One region of the Streptomyces sp. NPDC057939 genome, then DNA from elsewhere that is predicted to be linked to it. Evidence: riboswitches for the same ligand, from Rfam matches in the RefSeq annotation. Region 1 holds a riboswitch; each other region holds the start of a gene.

Region 1 (6,446 bases):
CGCCGTGCTGTCGGTGGTCGGCGACATCGACCCCGAGCGCACCCTCGCCTGGGTCGAGAAGTACTTCGGCAGCATTCCGTCGCACGACGGCAAGCAGCCGCCGCGTGACGGCTCGTTGCCCGAGGTCATGGGCGGACAGCTCCGCGAGGAGATCGTCGAGGAGGTCCCGGCGCGCGCGCTGATGGCCGCCTACCGGCTCCCGCACGACGGCACCCGCGAGTGCGACGCCGCCGACGTGGCGCTGACCGTGCTGGGCGGCGGGGAGTCCTCCCGCCTGCACAACCGGCTGGTACGCCGCGACCAGAGCGCCGTCGCCGCCGGCTTCGGCCTGCTGCGCCTGGCCGGCGCGCCCTCGCTGGGCTGGCTGGACGTCAAGACCTCCAGCGGTGTCGAGGTGCCCGCCATCGAGGCCGCCGTCGACGAGGAGCTCGCGCGGTTCGCCGCCGAGGGCCCCACGGCAGAGGAGATGGAGCGCGCCCAGGCGCAGCTGGAGCGCGAATGGCTGGACCGGCTGAGCACGGTGGCCGGCCGGGCCGACGAACTGTGCCGGTTCGCGGTGCTGTTCGGTGACCCGCAGCTGGCGCTGACCGCCGTCAAGCGCGTCCTGGACGTCACCGCCGAGGAGGTGCAGGCCGTGGCCGCGGCCCGACTGCGCCCCGACAACCGGGCGGTCCTGGTCTACGAACCGCTGGCCGTGTCCGACGCCGACGACGACGTGACCGACGAGAACGAAGGGGCGGAGCAGTGAGCGACACCGCAGCCGTCACGATGACCTTCCACCCGCAGCCGCAGCCCGGCGCCGCCACCCCGTGGGCCTTCCCGGCCCCCGAGCGCGGCGCGCTGCCCAACGGGCTGACCGTGCTGCGCTGCCACCGCCCCGGCCAGCAGGTGGTCGCGGTCGAGGTCAACCTCGTGGCCCCGCTGGACGCGGAGCCCGAGGGCCTCGACGGGGTGGCCACGATCATGGCCCGCGCCCTGTCGGAGGGCACCGACAAGCATTCCGCGGAGGAGTTCGCCGCCGAGCTGGAGCGCTGCGGCGCCACGCTCGACGCGCACGCCGACCACCCCGGCCTGCGGGTCTCCCTGGAGGTTCCGGCCTCCCGCCTGCAGAAGGCGATGGGCCTGCTCGCCGAGGCGCTGCGCGCGCCCGCCTTCGCCGCGGACGAGATCGACCGGCTGGTGCGCAACCGGCTCGACGAGATCCCGCACGAGCTCGCCAACCCGCAGCGCCGCGCGGCCAAGCAGCTCTCCAAGGAGCTCTTCCCGGCCTCCCTGCGCATGTCCCGGCCGCGCCAGGGCACCGAGGAGACGGTGGCCCGCATCGACTCCGCGGCCGTCCGTGCCTTCTACGAGGCCCACGTGCGCCCCGCCACCGCCACCGCGGTGGTCGTCGGCGACCTGACCGGGATCGACCTGGACGCCGTCCTGGCCGACACCCTGGGCAGTTGGACCGGCAACACGGCCGAGCCCCGCCCGGTGCCCCCGGTGACGGCCGACGACACGGGCCGGGTGGTCATCGTCGACCGGCCCGGCGCGGTCCAGACGCAGTTGCTCATCGGCCGGATCGGCGCGGACCGCCACGACCTCGTGTGGGCCCCGCAGGTGCTCGGTACGTACTGCCTCGGCGGCACGCTCACCTCGCGCCTGGACAAGGTGCTGCGCGAGGAGAAGGGGTACACGTACGGCGTGCGCGCCTTCGGCCAGGTCCTGCGTTCCACCGCCGACGGCAAGGGCGCCTCGATGCTCGCCATCAGCGGCTCGGTGGACACCCCGAACACCGGCCCGGCGTTGGAGGACCTCTGGAAGGTGCTGCGCACCCTCGCGGAGGGCGGACTGACCGACGCCGAGCGGGATGTGGCGGTGCAGAACCTGGTGGGCGTGGCCCCGCTGAAGTTCGAGACGGCGTCCTCCGTGGCGGGCACGCTGGCCGACCAGGTCGAGCAGGAGCTGCCGGACGACTACCAGGCGCGGTTGTACGCGCGGCTGGCGGAAACCGGTACGGCGGAGGCGACTTCGGCGGTCGTGCGCGCCTTCCCGGTGGACCGTCTGGTGACGGTGCTCGTGGGCGACGCGGCTCAGATCGAGGAGCCCGTACGGGCACTGGGAATCGGCGCCGTAACGGTCGTCACCAACTGACCGGTGGTTGACCGGGGATCGAGCGGCGGGAGACCGCCGCTCCACCGGTAACCGACCGTTTCCCGAGGGGCTCTGATGGATTATCCGTCAGAGCCCCTTTTGTCCGTTTAGTGGTTTGGTTGCTCGTATGCGGTGTGGCGTACGCAACAAAAGCGCTCGTGTGTTTGGCGATCCACTGATGATCCGCCTAGCGTCGGCCCTGCTGTTCGTCAGTTGTGCCCGCCGCATCCGCGGCACCGAACAGTGATCGCCGAGTCCCCGTCAGGCGCGAGCCTGGGGAGCCGGGGACCCACAGTCCCTGGGGTGAATCGGACCGCCTCGCAAGAGGAGGTCCGTAGGAGACCTTCCTGCTCCGAACCCGTCAGCTAACCCGGTAGGCGAGAGGGAAGGAAAGGATCACCCCCTTCATGGCGTTTGGCAGTCGTCCCACCGGCTCCGGCAAGCACCGCGGCTCCAGCCGTCTGAGCCGCAAGACCGCCGGCTACGCCGGTATAGCCGCCCTCGCCACCACGGGCGTGGTCGGCACCATCGCGGCCCCGGCCTTCGCGGCGGACAACTCGGGCCCCTCCATGGAGGACACCGGCCAGAACCCGGTCGTCGTCGCCAACGACCTCCAGGGCGACATCGTGGCCCAGGCCGACCTGCAGCAGCGCGCCGCCGACGCCGTCACCGCCCAGGCCCAGGCCGAGGCCGACGCCAAGCAGCGTGCCGCCGAGGCCAAGCGCGTCGCCGAGGCCGCCGAGGCCAAGGCGAAGTCCGAGCGGGAGACCGCCGAGCGCGTCGCCCGCGAGGAGGAGCGCAAGCGCCTCAACACCTACGTCTCGCCCATCGCGGGTTCCTACGTCAGCACCTCCTACGGTGCGGGCGGCGCCATGTGGTCCTCCGGCAGCCACACGGGCATCGACTTCCACGCCTCCCTCGGCACCTCGGTCCGCGCGGTCGGCGCCGGCACGGTCGTCGAGGCCGGCTGGGGCGGCGCGTACGGCAACAACGTGATCATCAAGCACAGCGACGGCACCTACACGCAGTACGGCCACATGGACTCGCTGAGCGTCTCCGCCGGCCAGCAGGTCGCCCCGGGCCAGCAGATCGGCCTCGCCGGCACCACCGGCAACTCCAGCGGCGTGCACCTGCACTTCGAGGCGCGCACCAGTGCCCAGTACGGCTCGGACATCAACCCGCTGGCGTACCTGCGCTCGCACGGTGTGAACCTCTGACCCGAGCGGCACCGCACCACCGGTCTTCACGGACGACCCCGGCTCACCGAGCCGGGGTCGTCCGCGTTTTCGGCGCCCAGGGCCGCGCCCGTGTCCCCGCCCCGCGTTCCCGGCCGGGTTCCCTCCCCGGATCCGTGGAATGTTTCGGATTTCCGGCCGTCCTCGGAAATATTCGCGTGTTGCAATAGAGTCGCGACACGGTCACGATTCCGGCGACGGCGCCGGCAACCGAATTCAAGCGGAGGTCCGGTCTTGCGTATTCCCGCGCACGCGGTGTGCACAGCGATCCGCGACGATATCGTCTCCGGCTTCTTCGGGCCGGGCGGCCGACTCACCGAGGAGGTCCTCGCCCGCCGCTACGGGGTCTCCCGCGTCCCGGTCCGCGAGGCGCTGCGCACCCTGGAGTCCGAGGGGTTCGTCACCACGCGCCGCCACGCGGGCGCCTGCGTGGCCGAGCCCACCGAACAGGAGGCGGCCGACCTCCTGGAGCTACGGATGCTCCTGGAGCCCCTGGCGGCCTCCAGGGCGGCCCACAGGCGCACGGAGGGCCACTTGAAGGTGCTGCGCGGGCTGGTCCGGCTCGGGCAGGAGCGGGCCCGCAGGGGTCAGGGGGAGGACCTGCGCGACCTCGGGGCCTGGTTCCACGAGACGCTGGCCCAGGCGTCCGGTAGTCCGGGCCTGATCGCGCTGCTGACCCAGACCCGGCGCAAGATCGCCTGGATGTACGCGGTGGAGGCCCCCGTACGCCCCGCCGAGTCCTGGGCCGAGCACGGCGGCATCGTGGACGCGGTGGCGCGCGGGGACGCCGATCGGGCCCGGGCGTTGACCGCGCAGCACGCGGCGCGCGCGACCGAGGCGCACCGGCCGCGGGTGAGGACTCCGCAACCTGCCGTAAACATGTCGAGCGCCCGGCATTAACACGCGCCGTATACAAAGGTGGCCGGACATTCGCACGTCGCGAGGGCCGGTCCGGGGTGTCGTCCTTTCATTCCGTGTTTTCCGCGTTCTTCGCGGCGCCCGCTATTTCCGGGCATCGAATTTCCGCCGGAAATTGGGCGTGAGGTCGGGTGTCGCAATTCCGTGGAGCCGCGGTACGGTGCGGCCATCGAACCGCGCAGCCGAAAAACGGAAGAGCCGCAGTCCCCGGGATCGCCGGGGGCTGCGGCTCCGCCGCTCGTGAGGGGTAACCGGACCCGAAGGGTCAGACGGTCTCCGGGAGCTCCTCGAGGCCCTCGGCGACCAGCTTCGCGAGGCGGTCCAGGGCGGCGTCCGCGCCCTCGGCCTCGGAAGCGAGAACGATCTCCTCGCCGCCCTGGGCGCCCAGGCCCAGGACCGCCAGCATGGAAGCGGCGTTGACGGGGTCGCCGCCCGCCTTCGCGATGGTCACCGGGACGCCGGAAGCGGTCGTCGCCCGGACGAAGATCGAGGCGGGACGAGCGTGCAGGCCCTCGGCCCAGCCGACGTTGACGCGGCGCTCTGCCATGGTGATGCCCTTCAGGTTCTTACGGTTGTCTAGACCAGTCTCTCACGGCACCCCGAATGCTCGGACCGACCTTCGGCCCTGATCCACCGCCGTTCGACCCTCCCCAGCTTGCACCGGTTCGCCCCGGACTGCCGCGTTCGGCGCGCGCTCGCGTCCAGGCCGGTCCGCACCGCCCGTCCGCCCCTTAGGGTGACCCCATGACGACCGTGTCGGACCACTCGTACCCGGCCCACTGGGAAGCGGACGTCGTGCTGCGCGACGGCGGCACCGCCCGCATCCGCCCCATCACCACCGAGGACGCGGGACGGCTCACCAGCTTCTACGAACAGGTCTCCGACGAGTCGAAGTACTACCGCTTCTTCGCGCCCTACCCGCGCCTGTCCGCCCGCGACGTGCACCGCTTCACGCACCACGACTACGTGGACCGCGTCGGCCTCGCGGCGACCATCGGCGGGGAGTTCATCGGCACGGTCCGCTTCGACCGGATCGGCCCGGACGGCCGGCCCGCCTCCGCCCCGGCCGACGAGGCCGAGGTCGCCTTCCTCGTCCAGGACGCCCACCAGGGCCGCGGCGTCGCCTCCGCGCTCCTGGAACACATCGGCGCCGTGGCCCGGGAGCGGGGCATCCGCCGGTTCGCCGCCGAAGTGCTGCCCGCCAACAACAAGATGATCAAAGTGTTCACGGACGTCGGCTACCAGCAGAAGCGCAGCTTCGAGGACGGCTCCGTCCACCTCACCCTCGACCTCGAACCCACCGCCGAGTCCCTCGCGGTGCAGCGCGCCCGCGAACAGCGCGCCGAGGCCCGCTCGGTCCAGCGACTGCTCGCCCCCGGCTCCGTCGCCGTCATCGGCGTCAGCCGTTCGGGCTCGGGAGTCGGCGCGGCGGCCCTGCGCAACCTGCGCGACGGCGGCTTCCACGGGCACCTCTACGCCGTCAACGAGGCCCGCGGCCCCGGCATCGAGGGGGACCTGCTGGACGGCGTACGGGCCTACCGCACCGTCGCGGACATCGGCGCCCCCGTGGACCTCGCCGTGATCGCCGTGCCCGCCGACCGGGTCCCCGACGCCGTCGCGGGCTGTGGCGAACACGGGGTGCAGGGCCTGGTCGTGCTCTCCGCAGGCTACGGCGAGAGCGGCCCGGCCGGCCTGGCCCGCCAGCGCGAACTCGTCCGGCAGGTGCGCTCGTACGGGATGCGGCTGATCGGCCCCAACGCCTTCGGGGTGATCAACACCGCCCCCGAGGTCGAACTGAACGCCTCGCTGGCCCCCGGACCCGCCGCCGCCCGCGGCCGCATCGGCCTGTTCACCCAGTCGGGCGCCATCGGCATCGCCCTGCTGTCCGGACTGCTCCGGCGCGGCGGAGGCCTGTCGTCCTTCATCTCCGCCGGGAACCGGGCCGACGTCTCCGGCAACGACATCCTCCAGTACTGGTACGACGACGACGCCACCGACGTGGCCCTGCTCTACCTGGAAACCCTCGGCAACCCGCGCAAGTTCACCCGCCTCGCGCGCCGCACCTCCGCAGTCAAGCCCGTGGTCGTCGCCCGCGGCGGCCGCCACACCCCGGCCGGCCACGTCGTCCCCGGTACGAGGCTCACCGACAGCACCGTC
Region 2 (6,446 bases), on a different contig from region 1:
TCCTGAACTACCTCAATGACGACCTCCGGGTCGACGAGATGATGATCTCGCCCGCCTACGCCTACGAAAAGGCCCCTGACCAGGAACACTTCCTGGGCGTCGAACAGACCCGCGAACTCTTCAAGAAGGCCTTCGCGGGCGGGAACCGGCGGCGCTGGCGGCTCAACCACTCGCCGCTCTTCCTCGATTTCCTGGAGGGCAAGGCGGATTTCTCCTGCACCGCCTGGGCCATTCCGAATTACTCCCTCTTCGGCTGGCAGCGCCCCTGCTACCTGATGAGCGACGGCTACGTGCCCACGTACCGCGAGCTGATCGAGGACACCGACTGGAACAAGTACGGCCGCGGCAAGGACCCGCGCTGCGCGAACTGCATGGCGCACTGCGGCTACGAGCCCACCGCCGTCCTCGCCACCATGGGCTCCCTCAAGGAATCCCTGCGAGCGGCCAGGGAGACCATCGGCGGCAACCGGGCCACCTCGTCATGACCGCCGGCCAGGGGGGCGGCCGGGGCTTCGACCTGGCCGCCCTGCTCGCCGAGCGCGGGGACGAACGCTACGAGCTCCACTCCCGCCACCTGAACCACCAACTGCCCCGGATGCTGCACACCATCGGCTTCGACAAGGTCTACGTACGGGCCGAGGGCGCCCACTTCTGGGACGCCGAGGGCAACGACCACCTCGACATGCTGGCCGGCTTCGGGGTCATGGGCCTGGGCCGGCACCACCCCGTCGTCCGCAAGGCCCTGCACGACGTCCTGGACGCCCAGCTCGCCGACCTGACCCGCTTCGACTGCCAGCCGCTACCGGGCCTGCTCGCCGAGAAACTGCTCTCCCACAGCCCCCACCTGGACCGGGTCTTCTTCGGCAACAGCGGCACCGAGGCGGTGGAGACGGCCCTGAAGTTCGCCCGGTACGCCACCGGCCGGCCCAGGATCCTCTACTGCGACCACGCCTTCCACGGGCTCACCACCGGCTCGCTGTCGGTCAACGGCGAAGCCGGCTTCCGGGACGGCTTCGCACCGCTGCTCCCCGACACGCGGATCGCGCTCGGCGACCTGGACGCCCTGGAACGCGAACTACGGCGGGGCGACGTCGCCGCCTTCGTCGTGGAGCCGATCCAGGGCAAGGGCGTGCTCGCCGCGCCCCCCGGATTCCTGCGCGCGGCGCAGGAACTCCTCCACCGGCACAAGGCCCTGCTCATCGCCGACGAGGTGCAGACCGGCCTCGGACGCACCGGCGATTTCTACGCGTACCAGCACGAACCCGGCGTGGAACCGGATCTGGTGTGCGTGGCGAAGGCCCTGTCGGGCGGCTACGTCCCCGTCGGCGCGACCCTGGGCAAGGACTGGATCTTCCAGCGCGTCTACTCGTCCATGGACCGCGTCCTCGTCCACTCGGCGAGCTTCGGCTCCAACGCGCAGGCGATGGCCGCCGGCCTGGCGGTGCTGAGCGTCATGGAGGACGAGGAGGTGACCGCCAACGCCCGCGCCATGGGCGACCTGCTGCGCGGCCGGCTCGCCGCGCTCGTGGACGAGTACGAGCTGCTGCACGAGGTGCGGGGGCGCGGGCTGATGATCGGGATCGAGTTCGGCCGGCCGTCCTCGTTGGGCCTGCGCAGCCGCTGGGCGATGCTCCAGGCCGCCCGCAAGGGCCTGTTCGCCCAGATGGTCGTGGTGCCGCTGCTGCTCAAGCACCGGATCCTCACCCAGGTCTCCGGGGACCACCTGGAGGTCATCAAGCTCATCCCGCCGCTGATCGTCGACGAACGGGACGTGGACCGCTTCGTCGGGGCCTTCCGCGAGGTCATGGACGAGGCGCACGGCGGGGGATCGCTCATGTGGGACTTCGGTCGGACGCTGGTGAAGCAGGCCGTCGGCAACCGCTGACGGCCTGCCGGCCGGGGACCCCGGCCGCTACGGTTCCAGCAGCCGGTCCCGCAGCCGGACCAGGGTCTCGGGCGCGAGTCCGAGACCCTCGGCGAGGTACCGGTCCACCTCGCCCCACTCCTCCTCGATGGTCGCGTACGCCGCTTCCAGGTAGGCGGCGCGGGCCTCGAAGAGCGGCGCCAGCAGCTCCGCCGCCTCGGCCGGACGGGGCTCGACCGCCTCCGTGCCGCGACGCATCCGGTAGCGGCGGTGCGGGGCGTTCGACTCCAGGTAGTCCGCCACGATGGCGTCCCGTTCGACGCCGAGCGCGAGCAGCGTGACGGCGATCGACAGACCGGCCCGGTCCTTGCCCGCGGCGCAGTGCATCAGCGCGGGGACGCTGTCCTCGGCCAGCGCGTGCACGACCCGGCTGTGTTCGGTGGTCCGGGTGCGGATCATCGTGCGGTACGAGGTGGTCATGCGCTCGGCCGCCCGGCCCTCCCCGAGGGCGGTGCGCAGCTGGGCCAGGTCGCCCTCGCGGACCATCTTCCAGAACTCCTTCCCGGCGGCCGGGTCGGACAACGGGATGTTCACGTAGCGCACGCCGGGCAGTTCCACGTCCGGCCCCTCCAGGGCGTGGTCGGCGCGGTTGCGGAAGTCGAAGACCGTGTGCAGGCCGAGCGAGACGAGGAACTCTGTTCCGGTTTCGGTCGCATGCGCCAGATGTCCGCTTCGGAACAGTCGTCCGGACCTGACCCTCCGTCCGTCGACGGTCGGCAGGCCGCCCACGTCACGGAAATTGCGCACTCCCGTCAGCTCCGGTTCCGGTTCGGGCAGCGCCGGAAGGGGTGGGGGTATCCGCTGGGTCACGTGTGGTCCTCCGCATCGTCCTGAGGTGTCCGAATTACGCCGGTTGGGAGCAACTTGCCACGGGGAGAAGCGAGATCGCGCCAGGCTCCGTGAGCCAGATCATACGGTGACCGTCCGTGCCCGCTCGCGAAATCAGAATTCCCACGCCAGGGCGGTTGTTGATGGTCCGGAATGGACACAGGGTGACCGGAATTCCATCGCTCCCCCATACCTGTGATTGCGTCAGGGAATGTGTGGCTTGTTGCCCGTGTACCGACTCGATTACCTTCACGACCGATCCGGGTGGACAGCCTAATCCTGCCGCCGCCCGGGAACCGCACCCGACTATCGACGCGCGCGGCAGGAGCGGGGGAACCAGGTAGGCCGCCGGACCGGAGCTTTCTCCGGGACGGCTAGGGGTGAAGCCGCACGCGTCCTCGACGCGGTCGGCCGGACATCTCCAGTCCGAACCCGACAGCTCACCTCGCAGGCGACGGAGAGGAATTCGCCATGCCCGGTAAGGGTAAGCACCGCCGCCCGAAGTCCAGTTCCATATCCCGCGGTCTCACCGTGGCCGGCACCGGCGGCGCCGCCCTCGCGCTGCCGCTGATCGGAGCCACCGGAGCCCAGGCCGCCACCCCCGCGGCGACCCCCGCCACCGCACCCGCGCAGGCACCGCAGGCCCCGGCGGCTCCCCGGGCCGCCGCCGTCACGCCCACCGCGACGCCCACGGCGCCCGCCGCGGTCTACACGGTGGTGTCCGGCGACTACCTCTCGAAGATCGCCGCCGAGCGGAACCTCACCGGCGGCTGGGAGCAGCTCTACGCCGACAACCGGGACGCCGTCGGCAACGACCCCTCCCTGATCCACCCCGGCCTCAAGCTGACCCTCGGCGCCCCCGGCGCGGCGGCCGAGCCGGCCCCCGCCAAGAAGCAGTCGGCGGCCGGCGCGTCCACCCCGGACTCCGCCCCCAAGTCGGACTCCGGCGCCCGCTCCGACCGCTCCGAGCGGTCCTCCAGCCGCCCTGAGGCGTCCGGCGAGCGTTCCTCCGCCCCGACCGCCGCGCCCAGGAAGGCCGCGCCCGCGCAGAAGCCCGCCGGCTCCGGCCAGGCCGCGCCCTCCACCCCGTCGAGCCCCTCCAAGGCCGGCGGATTCGTGGCCCCGGTCGCCGGCGGAGTCTCCACCGCGTACCGCATGGGCGGCAGCATGTGGTCTTCCGGTTACCACACCGGCGTCGACTTCATGGCGAGCACCGGAACCACCGTCAAGGCCGTCGGCGCGGGCACCGTGGTCTCCGCCGGATGGGGCGGCTCGTACGGCAACGAGGTCGTCATCAAGCACGCGGACGGCAAGTACTCCCAGTACGCGCACCTCTCCTCGCTGTCCGTCTCGGCCGGCCAGAGCGTCACCGGCGGCCAGCGCGTGGGCCTCTCCGGCGCGACCGGGAACGTGACCGGCCCGCACCTCCACTTCGAGATCCGCACGGGTCCGTCCTACGGCTCGGACATCGACCCGCTGGCCTACCTCCGCTCCAAGGGCGCCAGCCTCTGACGGCACCCGCCGTCGGACACGGACACGCGTGAGGCCGGGACCCGAGGGGGGTCCCGGCCTCACGTGTACTTATTCCTTATCCCCCGCGTGGTACAGATCACGGTCCGTCAACCCCTCATTACGTTGGCGTAGGTTGGTTGCGACGGTGAAGGATGTGTTCCCGTGGCAGCGACGACGACGACACTCAAGACCATCGGCTCGTACGCGGCGATCGGGGACAGCTTCACCGAAGGCGTGGGAGACCCGGGACCCGGGGATTCCTATCTCGGCTGGGCGGACCGCCTCGCCGTGCTCCTCGCCGATCAGCGCGACGAACATGACTTCCGGTACGCGAATCTGGCCGTGCGGGGGAAGCTCCTCGACCAGATCGTGGCCGAACAGGTCCCGAGGGCCCGGGCCCTCGCACCGGACCTGGTGACCTTCTGCGCGGGCGGGAACGACATCATCCGCCCCGGCAGCGACCCGGACGACGTGGCGGAACGTTTCGAGGCGGCCGTGGCCGACCTCACGGGCGCCGTGGGCCTCGTGATGATCACCACCGGCTTCGACACCCGGGGCGTACCGGTCCTGAAGCACCTCCGGGGCAAGGTCGCCACGTACAGCGCGCACGTGCGCTCCATCGCCGACCGGTACGACTGCCCGGTGCTCGACCTCTGGTCGCTGCGCTCGGTGCAGGACCGGCGGGCCTGGGACGGCGACCGGCTGCACCTCTCGCCCGAGGGCCACACCCGCGTCGCGCTCCGTGCCGCGCAGGTGCTGGGCTACGGGATCCCGGCCGATCCCGACCAGCCGTGGCCGCCCACGCCGCCGCGCGGATCGGTGGACGTGACCCGCGACAACATCCAGTGGGCCCGGGAGCACCTCGTGCCGTGGATCGGACGCCGGCTGCGGGGCGAGTCCTCCGGCGACCACGTCGCGGCGAAGCGCCCCGACCTGCTGCCCCTGTAGGGCACGCGGGAGCCGGACGAGCACCCGTTCCGCCCGGCGGGTTCCCGCCGGGCGGAATCCTCACGGGCCGGTACGCGTTGGGAAGGGCGTGCATGTACTAGCGTGCCACCTCGAACCGCACCCTCTTGAGGAGGCGCCTTGACCGGCTCCCTTCCCCTGCGTCCCAGGCTGCGCGCCCTGCGCTCCGAAGCCTTCGGGGCGGACCCCTCCGGCGCGCGGCTGGAGCGGATCCAGCGCTCGCCGAACTTCGCGGACGGCGTGTTCCAGAACCCGGTGAAGGGCAGGACCAGGCCCTCCGGGTCGATGACCGAGTTCGCCCGGGTCTACTTCCACAAGGAACAGCGGGTCCGCCGCAGCCCCGCCGCACCGATCCCGGTCCATCCGACCACCCTGGCCGACCTGGCGAAGCCGCCGGTCAGCGGCCTGCGGGTGACCTGGATGGGCCATTCCAGCGTGCTCGTGGAGATCGACGGACGCCGGGTCCTCTTCGACCCCGTCTGGGGAGAGCGGTGCTCTCCCTACCCCTTCGCCGGGCCCAAGCGGCTGCACCCGGTGCCGGTGCCGCTCGCCTCCCTGGGCGAGGTCGACGTCGTGGTGATCTCCCACGACCACTACGACCACCTCGACCTGCCCACGATCAAGGCGCGGGCCGGTACGGACACGGTCTTCGCCGTCCCCCTCGGCGTCGGCGCGCACCTGGAACGCTGGGGCGTACCGGCCTCACGGCTGCGCGAGCTGGACTGGAACGAGTCCACCGAGGTCGCCGGCCTCACCCTCACGGCCACCCCGGCACAGCACTTCTGCGGCCGCGGCCTGCGCAACCAGCAGTTCACCCTGTGGGCCTCCTGGGTCGTCGCGGGCGAGGAGCACCGGGTGTTCCACAGCGGGGACACCGGCTACTTCCCGGGCTTCAAGGACATCGGCGCCGCCCACGGCCCCTTCGACGCGACGATGATCCAGATCGGCGCCTACTCGGAGTACTGGCCGAAGAACCACGAGGACCGCACCCCGGACCCGGGCCCGTGGCCCGACATCCACATGACACCCGACGAGGGCATCCGGGCCCAGCTCGACCTCCAGGGCGGCAAGGCGCACGGCGTGCTCCTGCCGATCCACTGGGGCACCTTCAACCTCGCCCCGCACCCGTGGTCCGACCCGGCGGAACGCACCATGATCGCGGCCCGCAACGTGGGCCAGGCCGTGGCCATGCCCAAGCCCGGCGAGCCCTTCGAGC
Region 3 (6,446 bases), on a different contig from region 1:
CGTCGTCGAGGATCTCCTCGATGCGCAGCAGCTGGTTGTACTTGGCGACGCGGTCCGAGCGGGCCGGGGCGCCGGTCTTGATCTGGCCGCAGTTCACGGCGACCGCGAGGTCGGCGATGGTGACGTCCTCGGTCTCGCCGGAGCGGTGCGACATCATGCACTTGAAGCCGTTGCGCTGGGCCATCTCGACGGCGTCGAGGGTCTCGGTCAGCGAACCGATCTGGTTCACCTTCACGAGCAGGGCGTTCGCGGAGCCCTCCTCGATGCCGCGGGCCAGGCGCTCCGGGTTGGTGACGAAGAGGTCGTCGCCGACGATCTGGACCTTGGTGCCCAGCTTGTCGGTGAGGGTCTTCCAGCCGGCCCAGTCGTCCTCGTACAGCGGGTCCTCGATGGAGACCATCGGGTACGCGGAGACGAGCTCCTCGTAGTACTCGGTCATCTCGGCGGCCGAGCGGGACTGGCCCTCGAACTCGTACTTGCCGTCCTTGTAGAACTCGGACGCGGCGACGTCGAGCGCGAGCGCGATGTCCTTGCCCGGGACGTAGCCGGCCTGCTTGATGGCCTCGACGATGAGGTCGAGCGCGGCGCGGTTGGACTCCAGGTTCGGGGCGAAGCCGCCCTCGTCACCGAGGCCGGTGGAGAGGCCCTTGGTGTGGAGGACCTTCTTGAGGGTGTGGTAGACCTCGGCACCCCAGCGCAGCGCCTCGGAGAAGGACTCCGCGCCGATCGGGGCGATCATGAACTCCTGGATGTCCACGTTGGAGTCGGCGTGCGACCCACCGTTGAGGATGTTCATCATCGGAACGGGCAGCAGGTGCGCGTTCGGGCCGCCGAGGTAGCGGAAGAGCGGCAGGTCCGAGGCCTCGGACGCGGCGTGCGCGACGGCGAGGGACACGCCGAGGATGGCGTTGGCGCCGAGGGAGCCCTTGTTCTCGGTGGCGTCCAGGTCGAACATGGCCTGGTCGATCAGGCGCTGCTCGGTGGCGTCGTAGCCGACGAGCTCCGGGCCGATCTGCTCGATGACGGCGAGGACGGCCTTCTCGACACCCTTGCCGAAGTAACGGTTGGGGTCACCGTCACGCAGCTCGATGGCCTCGAATGCACCGGTGGAGGCGCCGGACGGAACTGCAGCACGGCCGGTGCTGCCATCGTCGAGGCCCACCTCGACCTCGACCGTGGGGTTGCCTCGGGAGTCCAGGATTTCCCGGGCTACGACGACGTCGATGGACGGCACGAGCATCTCCTTCTGGGATGTGACGCTGGGTGTGCGGTGGCGTGTCAGGCCGTGGGATGGCCTTGCCGCCTAGAGCCTAACCGGCTCCGGGCACTGGGCCCGCCGACCGCCCGGGTCCTGGGACGAAATAGGGGCTGAATGCCCCTCTTCCAGGACATAGGTCTCTTGAAGATTCGGTTTCCGGACCGCCGGGAGCGGGCCGGAACGGTCCCGGAACATGCCGCCGCCCGGCGCGTGGGGGGATACGCGCCGGGCGGTGGGCATGCTGCGGAGACCGCGGGTGATGCGGTGTTATGCCGGAATTCAGCTGAGCTTCAGCTTCTGACCCGGGAAGATCAGGTCGGCGTCCTTGACGGTGTCCTTGTTCAGCTGGAAGAGCTTCTCCCAGCCGCCCTTGACGCCGTTCGCCTGGGCGATGGTGCCCAGGGTGTCGCCGGCCTTGACCACGTAGGAACCGTTGCCGGTGGCCGGGGCCTCGGTCTTGGGGGCCTGCGGCTTGATGGCCGGGGTCTCGACGCGCTCGGAGCGCGAGACGGGGACCTCGGTGCGCTTCGGCTCGGCCTTCGGCGTGCTCGGCTTGGCGGGCGTGGCCGGCTTCGCGGGCTTCGCCGGGGCGGGCTTGGCCGGCTTCGTCTCGGGCTTCGGCTTGGCGGGCGTGGTGGTCGAGCCGCCGCCGTTGTACGCGGAGTTGGACAGGCCCTTGCCGCAGTGCGGCCAGGCGCCCTTGCCCTGGCCCTTGAGGACCTTCTCGGCGATGGCTATCTGCTGGGACTTGCTGGCCTGGTTGGCCGTCGCGGCGTACGCCTTGCCGCCGTACCCGGCCCAGGTGGAGGCCGAGAACTGCAGGCCGCCGTAGTAGCCGTTGCCGGTGTTGATGGCCCAGTTGCCACCGGACTCGCACTGCGCGACCTTGTCCCACTCGGAGACGGTCGCGGCGCTCGCGGTACCGGCGGCCATCAGCGGAGCCGCGACGGCGACACCGGCGACACCGGCGAGCGTGACGATACGGACGGCCTTGGAGCCGCGACGGTGCTTGCCCTTGCCGGAAAGCAGCATGGATTTCTCCTCACCGACGCCTTCGAGGTGAGCTGTCGGGTTCGGGCGGATGAGTTGCCCGGTCACGTGTCGAGCACGTGGCTTAACCCCAAGCCGGTACGCAGCCGTCTCTCAACGGCCTTTCCCGGCGCCTACCTTGGTTCCCCCGCTCCTGCCTTCGGCGCTTGCGCGACGACTGTTCCCCCCGTCCGCCGGCAGGATTCGGCGATGCGGTCGAAGGAGCCCGCGGTGGCGAGCGACTCAGAAGGTAGACAGGTCTCCCCCTGATGTTCAACGCGCGACATCAGGGAGAAACCGGCCTACTTGCCATCCTCAAAAGTACGTTTACGCAGGTGAGGGGCGGGTTTGTGGAAGTTCCGGAATGAGACACGCCAGTTGATCGGAAGAGACGCATGTCTCATTTGCCGATAACGGACATTCAGCTCTTTCCGGATGGTCGAACTGCCCCTATTCCTTGGTTAGATCCAGGTTCTGACCCGGCTTGATGAGGTCGGCGTCCTTCCCGATGAGCTGCTCGTTGGCCGCGTACAGCTCGTTCCAACCACCCTTGAGGCCCTTGGCGTCGGCGATCGCGGTGAGGCTGTCGCCGGCCTTCACGGTGTACGAGGGCTTCGACGCGGCGTCAGAAGCGCCCGGCGCCTCGTCGGCCGCCGGACCGCGGTGCTTGCCCGCTCCGTCGACCACACCGGCGGGCACGGCCGTGGGCGTGGCACCCGGGAGGGGCGGGGTCACGGGGGCCGTCGGGTCCACCGGGGTGGTGGGGGTGCCCGGGACGGTCGGGGTGCCCGGGGCCGTCGGGTCCGCCGGAGTGGTGGGCGCCGTGGTGGGCGGGGTCGTGGTGGGCGGCACGGTCGTCGGCGGGACCGTCGGGTCCGTGGACGGGGCCGGGGAGACGGGGTCGGGCATGACGGGCAGTCCGCTGGTGGGGCCCAGCGGGTAGTCCGGCAGGCCGGTCGGGCCGGTGGAGGGGCCTTCCTGGCCCGGCTGCGGGGTCGGGGCCCCGAAGTCGACGGCGGGCTCGGAGCCGGTGACGGGCACCGAACCCTCGGGCCGGACGGGGGTGGGCGCGACCGGGCCGGCGGGCCGGGGGTCACCCGGGTCCACCGCGGCGGCCGGGCCCTGCTGGGTCAGACCGGCCGAGGCGGCGCACAGCGGCCACGCCTGGGGGCCCTGCGAGGCCAGCACCTTCTCGCCGACGGCTATCTGCTGGGAGCGGCTGGCGAGGTCCGGGCGCTCCGCGTAGGCGAGTCCGCCCGCGTTCCTCCACTGCTCCTGGGTGAACTGGAGCCCCCCGTACTCACCGCTGCCGTAGTTGGCACTCCAACTGCCGTCGCTCTCGCAGTCGGCCACCTTGTCCCACGTGCTCGTGTCGGCCGCACTGGCGTTCGTGGCGGCGAGCAGGGGCAGGGCGAGTGCGGAGCCGGTGACTCCGGCGGTGACGACCAGGGCGGGTACCTGGCGGGGGCGTCTGTGGCGGCCGTTCCCGGAACGCATGAGGCTGCACCTTTCGCATAACGGCGGGGTAACGGCAGAACCTAGCGGCCTTCGAACGATTGTCACAAGTTCGGTAGGTGACTGACGTGTGATCAGACGGCGTCGGAATGCGTCTCAGTTGTTTCGAGGTGTGAAGCGAACCGGAAGGGTGCGCAGGCCACGCATGATGAGTCCGCCGCGCCAGCGCAGGTCCGCGGGAGGAACGGCAAGTTCCAGATCCGGCAGACGCGTCAGCAAAGTCGCGAGCGCCGTCTGCCCTTCGAGCCGGGCGAGCGGAGCGCCGAGGCAGTAGTGGATCCCGTGGCCGTACCCGAGGTGTTGGTTGTCACCGCGGGACAGGTCCAGGGCGTCCGGATCGGCGAACCGCTCGGGGTCGCGGTCGGCCGCCGCGAGGACCACCAGCACCGGGTCGCCGGCCGCGATCTCCTGCCCGCCCAGGGTCAGCGGCACGGTCGCGAACCGCCAGGTCGCCAGCTCCACCGGGCCGTCGTAGCGCAGGAGTTCCTCGACGCCGGTCTCCAGCAGGCCACTCTCGCCGGCCGCGAGGGAGGCCTGGAGGCGCTCGCGCTGTTCCGGGTTCATGAAGAGGGAGTGGACGCCGTTGCCGATGAGGTTCACGGTCGTCTCGAAGCCGGCGAACAGCAGGATGAACGCCATCGCCGTGGCCTCGGCCTCGGTGAGGTGGTCGCCGTGGTCGCTCGCCCGGATCAGGTCGGAGATGAGGTCATTGCCCAGGTCATCCCTTTTGCGGTGGATGAGTTCCCCGAGATAGGTGCGCATCCGCTTGACCGAGCGGGCGACCCCGCCGCGCGGACCGCCGCCGTGGCGGATCATCATCCCGGCCCAGTCGCGGAAGTCGTCCTGGTCCTCGCGCGGTACGCCGAGCATCTCGCAGATGGCGTAGATGGGGAGCGGGAAGGCGAACTCGTGGATGAGGTCGGCCTCCCCCTTCGCGGCGAAGGCGTCGATCAGGTGGTCGGTGAGCTCCTGCACGCGCGGGGTGAACTCGGCGACGCGGCGCGGGGTGAACGCCTTCGACACCAGCCTGCGCAGTCGGGTGTGGTCCGGCGGGTCGATGTTCAGCAGGTGCGTCATCAGCTCCGCCTTGCGCTCCCCCGGGATGCCGGTCCTGCCCTTGGCGTGCGCGGGTTCGGCGTGGTGCGCCGGGTTCTTGCTGAGGCGCTGGTCGGCGAGCGCCTGCCGGGCGTCGGCGTAGCGGGTCACGAGCCAGGCCTCGACCCCGCTGGGGAGCTTGGTGCGGTGCACCGGGGAGTGCTCGCGCAGCCAGGCGTAGGCGGGGTAGGGGTCGGTCGCGAACTCCCAGTCGAAGAGGGTCGGGCCCTCCGTGGAGGGGGAATCGGCCGGGGTCGCGGAGGTCTGCTCATGCACCCGCAGACCGTATCCCGGACCGTACCGGCGATCCGATATGGGGTGTTCGTCGAGGCTGTCCGTAGATCGTCCATCCCTTGACGTCCCGTTCCCCGCCGTTCCTACTTTCGGTTTTGTGGATGTGAGGATCTTGAAAAGCAGCTTCGCGGTGGTGGAGAGGAGGGCCGAGCACGCGGTCAAGTACTTCTACTCCCACCTGTTCTGGCACAACCCCGGGATCCGTGAGCTCTTCCCGACCGCCTCCGAGGACATGGAGCGGCAGCGGGACCGGCTCTTCGCGGCCCTCACCCATGTGATCTCGCGCCTGGAGGACGAGACCCTCGTTCCCTACCTCCAGGACCTCGGCCGCGACCACCGCAAGTTCCTCGTCGGACCCGAGCACTACGCGGCCGTCGGCGCCAGCCTGCTCGCCGCGCTCGCCGAGACCTCCGGCGAGGCCTGGAGCCCGGCCACCGAGAAGGCCTGGGCCGAGGCCTACCAGGTGATCGCCGACGTGATGACGGCCGGCGCCGCCGCCGACGACTCACCGCCCTGGTGGGACGCCGAGATCGTGCGGCACCTCCAGTACGGGGAGGACATCGCCGTACTGACCCTGCGGCCGCACGCCCCCCTCCCCCATCTCCCGGGCCAGTACGTGAGCGTGAGCAGCGCGCGCGTGCCGACCACCTGGCGGACGTACTCGCTGGGCAACGCGCCCCGCGCCGACGGCACCGTCGACCTCCACGTCAGCCGCGTCGAGGGCGGCAGGCTCAGCACCGCCCTGGTCCGCGAGGTGCGGCCCGGCGAGCGGCTGCGGCTCGGGGCCCCCGGCGGGTCGTCGATCCTGCGCCGCGCCGACCGGCCGATCACCCTCATCGCCGCCGGGACCGGCTGGGCACCCGTCCGCGCCATGCTGGAGGACCTGGTCGAACGTCCTCCCGACCACGACGTGCGGCTCTTCGTGGTCGCCCGGGACGCCGCGCACCTCTACGACAGGCCGCTCATCGACGCGTACGCCGCCTCACTGAGCTGGCTCGCCGTCACCTACATCACGCCCGCCCCGGGCCGGCACCGCAACCAGGCGACCGACCGGCTGGCGACCGCGCTCAGCAACCGGGGGATGTGGCGGGAGCAGGACGTCCACCTCAGCGGGCCGCCCCAGTTCGTCGACGAGACGGTTCAGCTGCTGGAAGGGCTCGGGGCCCGCCCCGACCGCCTCTTCCACGACGCCGTTCCCCCCGTCGGCGCCGCCCCGAACCGGCCGACGGGCTTCGGCGAGTGGTTCCTGAACCGG

The links. Region 1 has a riboswitch for cyclic di-AMP ahead of ACFVS6_RS06740 (M23 family metallopeptidase). Riboswitches for the same ligand answer to the same signal wherever they lie in the genome.
Region 2: another riboswitch for cyclic di-AMP. It lies ahead of ACFVS6_RS10135 (peptidoglycan DD-metalloendopeptidase family protein); the one in region 1 lies ahead of ACFVS6_RS06740 (M23 family metallopeptidase).
Region 3: another riboswitch for cyclic di-AMP. It lies ahead of ACFVS6_RS26195 (transglycosylase family protein); the one in region 1 lies ahead of ACFVS6_RS06740 (M23 family metallopeptidase).

What each region holds. Positions count from the first base shown of each region.
Region 1 covers NZ_JBHVPG010000004.1:136,806-143,251, forward strand. Annotated here, with positions in the region: gene ACFVS6_RS06730 (M16 family metallopeptidase) at 1-748, shown strand, start outside; gene ACFVS6_RS06735 (M16 family metallopeptidase) at 769-2,136, shown strand; cyclic di-AMP (ydaO/yuaA leader) riboswitch at 2,375-2,531, shown strand; gene ACFVS6_RS06740 (M23 family metallopeptidase) at 2,544-3,353, shown strand; gene ACFVS6_RS06745 (GntR family transcriptional regulator) at 3,606-4,271, shown strand; gene ACFVS6_RS06750 (HPr family phosphocarrier protein) at 4,555-4,836, opposite strand; gene ACFVS6_RS06755 (GNAT family N-acetyltransferase) at 5,034-6,446, shown strand, end outside.
Region 2 covers NZ_JBHVPG010000006.1:221,304-227,749, reverse strand. Annotated here, with positions in the region: gene hpnH (adenosyl-hopene transferase HpnH) at 1-485, shown strand, start outside; gene ACFVS6_RS10145 (aspartate aminotransferase family protein) at 482-1,885, shown strand; gene ACFVS6_RS10140 (tyrosine-protein phosphatase) at 1,913-2,734, opposite strand; cyclic di-AMP (ydaO/yuaA leader) riboswitch at 3,053-3,219, shown strand; gene ACFVS6_RS10135 (peptidoglycan DD-metalloendopeptidase family protein) at 3,224-4,264, shown strand; gene ACFVS6_RS10130 (SGNH/GDSL hydrolase family protein) at 4,427-5,212, shown strand; gene ACFVS6_RS10125 (MBL fold metallo-hydrolase) at 5,351-6,446, shown strand, end outside.
Region 3 covers NZ_JBHVPG010000027.1:40,328-46,773, reverse strand. Annotated here, with positions in the region: gene eno (phosphopyruvate hydratase) at 1-1,240, opposite strand, end outside; gene ACFVS6_RS26195 (transglycosylase family protein) at 1,538-2,290, opposite strand; cyclic di-AMP (ydaO/yuaA leader) riboswitch at 2,293-2,463, opposite strand; gene ACFVS6_RS26190 (transglycosylase family protein) at 2,738-3,784, opposite strand; gene ACFVS6_RS26185 (cytochrome P450) at 3,899-5,173, opposite strand; gene ACFVS6_RS26180 (globin domain-containing protein) at 5,295-6,446, shown strand, end outside.